2 regions of the Arthrobacter sp. Soil761 genome follow, and region 1 is predicted to be linked to the other one. Evidence: riboswitches for the same ligand, from Rfam matches in the RefSeq annotation. Region 1 holds a riboswitch; the other holds the start of a gene.
What was found. A riboswitch is a leader RNA that binds a small molecule or an ion and turns the genes downstream of it on or off. The one in region 1 is predicted to bind glycine.

Region 1 (3,200 bases):
CTGTTCCGGAACAGGGACATGTCCAGCAGGGGGTGCGCCAGCCGCTGCTGCCGCTGCACGAACACCGCCCCCATGGCCAGGCCGAAGGCGATGGCGCCCAGACCTGCCGCCCCTGGACCTTCGGTGGCAACTGCCTTGATCCCGTAGACAACGGGCACCATGACCAGCATGGAGAGCAGGATGCTGGGGATGTCCACCTTGCCGGGTGCCGGATCCTTCGATTCCGGGATGAGGGCCGGTCCAAACGCCAGCAGGGGGAGCATGAGGGGGACCGCCACCAGGAAGACGGCACCCCACCAGAAGTGCTCCACCAGCCAGCCGCCGAAGATCGGACCCAGGGCCGCGCCGCCGGAGAATCCGGCGGCCCAGATGGCGACGGCCAGCCTGCGGCGATTGGGCTCGGGGAAAATGTTGCGGATCAGCGACAAGGTGGACGGCATCAGCATGGCGCCGAAGAATCCCAGGGCGGCGCGGCCGGCGATGAGCCATTCCGGCGCGGGTGCAAAAGCCGTCGCAACGGACAGCGCGGCAAAGCCGATGCTGCCAAGGGTGAGCAGCCTCCGCCGCCCAATCCGGTCGCCGAGGCTTCCCATTGATACCAGCAGCCCGGCCAGCACCAGGGGGTAGGCGTCAACGATCCACAGCAGCTGCACGCCCGTGGGTTCCAGGGCCCGGGCGATGGCCGGCAGCGCGAACGTCAGTGCGGTGTTGTCCACCGCCACCAGCAGCACGGGAAACATCAGGAGCCCCATCGCCAGCCAGTCGCGCCACGGAGGACGCACGGAAGTGCTGCTTGCCTGCCCGGTTGCCGAACTCTCGATGGAAGTGGTCATGAGATAACTATACCGTCCGGACGGTATAGTTTAAAAATGCGATGGTTTTCCTTATTCCTGCACGGGGGAGGGCATGATGGAGGGCATGCCCCGAAAGCCTGTTGCCCGTGACGCGGTCCTTGACGCCTTCGAGTCCCTGCTGATTGAAGTGGGTGAGCGGGCGGCCACCCTCGATGCCGTGGCGCGCAAGGCCGGCGTATCCAAAGGCGGCCTCCTCTACCACTTTCCCAACAAGGAAGCCCTGATTGCCGTGTTGCTTGACCGCCTGGAGGGCCTGGCGGGCGAGGATGCCGATGCCATGGCGTCGGCAGCTGAAGGCGCCGCGGCCTACTTCATCCGTTCCTCGGTCTGGGCGGATACCCCTTTGGACCGTGCCATCGTGGCCGCCACCCGGCTTGCAGAGGTGGCCCACGAGGAGACGCGGCGCCGCTTCGCGGCCATCCAGCAGCGCTGGCTGGACGAAATTGCTGCGGATGTGGGACCTGGGCTGGCCAAGGCAGTCCTCTATATGGGGGACGGCCTGTACTTCAACGCCATGCTGTCCGTGGCCCCTGCGCCGGCCGGGGGAGCGGCCGCTGACGTGGAGGAACTCCTGGCCGCGCTGGAACGGCTCCGCAGGTAGCTCCGTCATTTGCCGGGAGGGGTTGCCGCGTAGGACAATAGAAAGTTGTGAGGGCTGTCACCGGTCTTCATGATCCAACAAATGAATAGCCTTTGATCTGCGGCGGGAGAGTTCTGCCGGAAGTACAGGCAGGCGCCGTAGGAGCAAATCCTCCCCAGGAATCTCGCAGGCCCCCGTACCGCCGCGGCGAGGCACCTCTGGAAAGCAGCAGGCAGTCTTATTCTCTTTTGGAGAGGTAGGGACTGTTGTGCTCACCGACGGTGCAAGCGGGTCCTGCCCAGGCAGGGAACGCGGAAACTCTCAGGTCCAATACAGAGCGGGGAGGAACCCGAATAGCTGTGGCGTACCCTTCGCCGCCTGAGTAAATGGAGTTCCTTCGTGTCGGTTACCCCAGCCTCCACCACTTTCGTAGACCGCCATATCGGCGCGCGCCGCCAGGCCGACGTCGACACCATGCTCAAAGCCGTAGGCTACGACTCGGTCGATTCCCTTGTGGACACCGCGGTTCCCAAGGTCATCCGCCAGGACACCGCCCTTCGCCTGCAGGACGCCCTCAGTGAGGTTGAAGTCCTCACGGAACTGCGGAAGCTTGCCGCCAAGAACAAGACGGCGGTGCAGCTGATCGGCCAGGGCTACTACGACACCGTGACTCCGCCGGTGATCCGCCGCAACATCCTGGAATCCCCGGCCTGGTACACCGCCTACACGCCCTACCAGCCGGAGATTTCGCAGGGCCGGCTTGAGGCGCTGCTGAACTTCCAGACCATGGTGCAGGACCTTGTGGGCCTGCCCATCGCCAACGCTTCGCTGCTGGATGAAGCAACGGCGGTGGCCGAGGCCGTGCTGCTGATGCGCCGCGCCAACAAGACCAAGCCCGCGGCAGACGGCAAGACCGTCCTGGACATCGACGTGCTGCCGCAGACCATCGCCATAGTGCTGGGCCGGGCGGAGGCGCTCGGCTTCGAGGTGGAGGTCGCCGACCTGTCCAAGGGCCTGCCCGACGGCGACATCAACGGGATCGTGCTGCAGCAGCCCGGCGCTTCCGGCCGCGTCTGGGACCAGTCCGCGGTGATCTCTGCAGCGAAGGACCGGGGCGCGCTGGTCACGGTCGCTGCGGACCTGCTGGCCCTGACACTGATCACACCTCCGGGCGAGCAGGGCGCGGACATTGCCGTCGGCTCAGCCCAGCGTTTTGGCGTGCCGCTGTTCTTCGGCGGCCCCCATGCCGCCTACATGGCTGTCCGCAAAGGCCTGGAGCGTTCCTTGCCTGGCCGCCTGGTTGGGGTATCAAAGGACGACGCCGGCACGCCTGCCTACCGGTTGGCCCTGCAGACCCGCGAGCAGCACATCCGCCGCGAGAAGGCCACGTCCAACATCTGCACCGCCCAGGCGCTGCTGGCCATCGTTGCGTCCATGTACGCCGTTTACCACGGCCCCGACGGCCTGAAGGCGATTGCCCAAACGGCGCACCGCCACGCCCGTAGCCTGGCGGCCTCGCTTGCGGCCGCCGGCGTCGAGGTGCTGCACACGAGCTTCTTCGACACCCTTACGGTCCGGGTGCCCGGACGGGCTGCTGGCATCATCGCCGACGCCGAGGCGCGGGGCATCAACCTGCGCAGCGTCGACGCCGACACCGTAGGCATCGCCCTCGATGAAACCACGACGGTGGCCATCGTCGCCCAGGTTGCCGACGTCTTTGGCGCCACGGTTGCCGAGGTCCAGGGCGAGGGCCAGGGCTTTGGGCT
Region 2 (3,200 bases), on a different contig from region 1:
AGGCGGTGTACCAGGCCGGGGATTCCAGGATGTTGCGGCGGATCACCGGTGGAGTCACGGTGTCGTAGTAGCCCTGGCCGATCATCTGGACTGCCGTCTTGTTCTTGGCGGCAAGCTTCCGCAGTTCCGTGAGGACTTCAACCTCGCTGAGGGCGTCGGTCAGCTTGAGCGCAGTTTCCTGGCGGATGGGCGCGGGGACGGCCACGTCAACCAGGCCATCCAGGCTGTCGTAGCCGATGGCCTTGAGCATGGTGTCGATGTCGGCCTGGCGGCGCGCGCCGATATGGCGGTCAACAAACGATGTTGGATGCGAATGAATCGTCATGAGGAACTCCAGATCTGGCCGGCCGAAGGTGGCACGGCGTGGGATGGGTTCCTCCCCGCTCTGTATTGGACCTGAGAGATTCCGCGTTGCCTGCTGTTGGCAGGGGACCGCTTGCACCGTCGGTGAACCAGGCAGAAGCCTGATTGCTTTCCAGAGTCGCCTCGCCGTGACGGTACGGGGGCCTGAGAGATTCCTGGGGAGGATTTGCTCCTACGGCGCCTGACCGGTGTTTCGCCGGGAGGACTCTCCCGTCACAGCTCGAAAGGCTTATTCAAATGTGGGTGATTCGGCTCACAAGGTACCGGGATAGACCCGTCCGTGGCAAATCGGGCGGCTTCCGTGCGGGGCTCGAGGGGCACGTGACGCCGTTCTTCCCCGCTTGTGTCGGGAGGGGTTTGACATTCGATCGTGACGGACACCACACTGAACCCCGGGAATGGCGCCGCCGGTGGCTGGCTCAGCGTATCCGGAGCAGCCCACCAGTCGGTGCCTGTCCCATTGCATGACCGGCCGTGGCCCAAAAAGCCTGCGGCTTCCAACTGAATACGCCTTCGACCTGCGGCGGGAGAGCCCTGCCGGGTACATCCAGCAGGCGCCGTAGGAGCAAACCCTCCCCAGGAAACTCTCAGGCCCACGTACCGCCGCGGACAGGCAACTCTGGAAAGCAGCCGGGCATGACCCTGGCTCACCGGCGGTGCAAGCGGCTTTTGCTGCGGAAACTCTCAGGTCCACTACAGAGCGGGGAGGAACCAAATCTTTTGCGGCACCCAAAAGCCGCTTTATCGATGGAGTTCCTCATGGCGATTCATCCCCCCACGTCCAACGGCGAACCAGCCCGCAGCCAAGGCGCTGCCACGGCAGCCCGCAGCGAGCCTCCCCACCTGGAGCGGCAGCTCACCAACCGGCATATCCAGCTCATCGCCATCGGCGGCGCGATCGGCACGGGCCTGTTCATGGGTTCCGGCAAGACCATCTCCGCGGCCGGCCCATCCGTGATCTTCGTATACATGATCATCGGCTTTATGCTTTTCTTCGTCATGCGGGCCATGGGTGAACTGCTGCTCAGCAACCTGAACTACAAGTCCTTCAGTGATTTCGCCGCCGATCTCCTGGGGCCGTGGGCCGGATTCTTCACCGGCTGGACGTACTGGTTCTGCTGGGTGATCACCGGAATCGCGGACGTCATCGCCATTGCAGGGTACTCAAAGGAACTTTGGCCGGCGCTGCCACTTTGGATCCCGGGCCTGGCCACGGTGGGCATCCTGCTCCTGCTGAACCTCGCCACCGTCAAGGCGTTCGGCGAGACCGAGTTCTGGTTCGCCCTCATCAAGATCGTCGCCATCGCAGCCCTGATCATCGTGGGACTCTTCATGATCTTCACCGGTTTCCAGAGCGACGCGGGCACCGCAAGCTTCACCAACCTGTGGAGCCATGGCGGGTTCTTCCCCAATGAGTTCATGGGCTTCGTGGCCGGATTCCAGATCGCAGTCTTCGCCTTCGTAGGCATCGAACTGGTGGGAACCACCGCCGCCGAGGCCAAGAACCCCGAGCGCACGCTGCCCAAGGCCATCAACGCCATCCCCGTCCGCGTGCTGCTCTTCTATGTCGGTGCGCTGGTCATCCTGATGGCGGTCACCCCGTGGACCCAGTTCGCCGCCGGCCGCAGCCCCTTTATCGGTATGTTCTCCCTGGCCGGCCTCGGCGCCGCGGCCACGGTGGTCAACCTGGTGGTCCTGACTTCGGCGATGTCCTCCGCGAACTCCGGCATCTACTCCACGTCCCGCATGGTCTTCGGCCTGGCCCAGGAAGGCGACGCCCCCGGTATCTTCAGCCGGCTCTCCACGAGGAAGGTGCCCAGCAACGCGCTGTTCCTGTCCTGCGTCCTGCTGCTGTCCGGCGTCGTACTCATGTATGCCGGCCAGGATGTTGGCATGGCCTTTGAAATGGTGACTACCGTGTCTGCGGTCTGCTTCGTCTTCGTCTGGTCGATCATCCTCGCCAGCTACATCTCCTTCCGGCGCCGCCGGCCGCACCTGCATGCGGCGTCGAAGTTCAAGATGCCCGGTGGCATTCCCGCCGTGTGGGTGGTGTACGCATTCTTCGCCTTCGTCCTTTGGGCCCTTACCACCCAGCCCGACACTCTCGTTGCACTGCTGGTAACCCCTATCTGGTTCGTCATCCTGGGCGTGGCTTGGGCCATCCTGCGGCGCCGTCCCGCCCACCTGGCCCGCTTCGAGGTCTTCCGTGCCGAGCTTCAGGCAGACCAGGCCACTGCCGCGCGCAGCGGCGGCCAGGACGCCGGGGCGGCGGGGCGCGAGGTCCAGCAGGCCGGGAAGTAGCGTCCGACGGCGGGTTGCAGCGGCGGCGGTGAGGTGCAGGTACCGCATCCTGCCGCCGCAGCCCGCCGGACGAAGCCACGGCCCGGAAGTTAAGCATGCTTAGTGTCTATCCACATAGGATGGAAAGGCACGGCAGCCTAGCCGCTGCAGGTCGATTTGAATGAAGGTGACCATGGCCCGGCGCAGCAACCCCGCAGTACGCATCGCACAGGAAACCGCCCACAACGCAATGTTTGACGCCGAGGGCAAGCCCAAGCCCGGCGTCCACAACATGCTCCTGAAAGCAGTGCAGATCCAGCGGCCCCTGGTGGTTGGCTACATCCGCAGGCTCCAGAAGAGGCATCCGCGGGCGACGGCCGCGCAGCTGGCGGACATTGCAGAGCGCGACTACCTGCGGGCTGTTGCCGGAGGGGGAGCCCTGGTGGGTGCCACCGCCGTCGTCCCCGGCGTTGGAACCGTGGCGTCGCTGGGACTTTCCGCAGCCGCCACCGTTGGCTTCCTGGAAGCCACAGCCCTGTACGCAACATCGCTGGCTG

Region 2: linked by a shared signal. The riboswitch ahead of cycA (D-serine/D-alanine/glycine transporter) and the one ahead of ASG79_RS11775 (glycine dehydrogenase (aminomethyl-transferring)) in region 1 are both predicted to bind glycine.

What each region holds. Positions count from the first base shown of each region.
Region 1 is NZ_LMSF01000017.1:29,691-32,890, forward strand. Features, by position in the region: gene ASG79_RS11765 (MFS transporter) at 1-833, opposite strand, end outside; gene ASG79_RS11770 (TetR/AcrR family transcriptional regulator) at 919-1,455, shown strand; glycine riboswitch at 1,549-1,646, shown strand; glycine riboswitch at 1,673-1,780, shown strand; partial or broken gene ASG79_RS11775 (glycine dehydrogenase (aminomethyl-transferring)) at 1,834-3,200, shown strand, end outside.
Region 2 is NZ_LMSF01000008.1:93,100-96,299, reverse strand. Features, by position in the region: partial or broken gene ASG79_RS06990 (glycine dehydrogenase (aminomethyl-transferring)) at 1-325, opposite strand, end outside; glycine riboswitch at 486-586, opposite strand; glycine riboswitch at 878-976, shown strand; gene cycA (D-serine/D-alanine/glycine transporter) at 1,123-2,664, shown strand; gene ASG79_RS06980 (hypothetical protein) at 2,837-3,200, shown strand, end outside.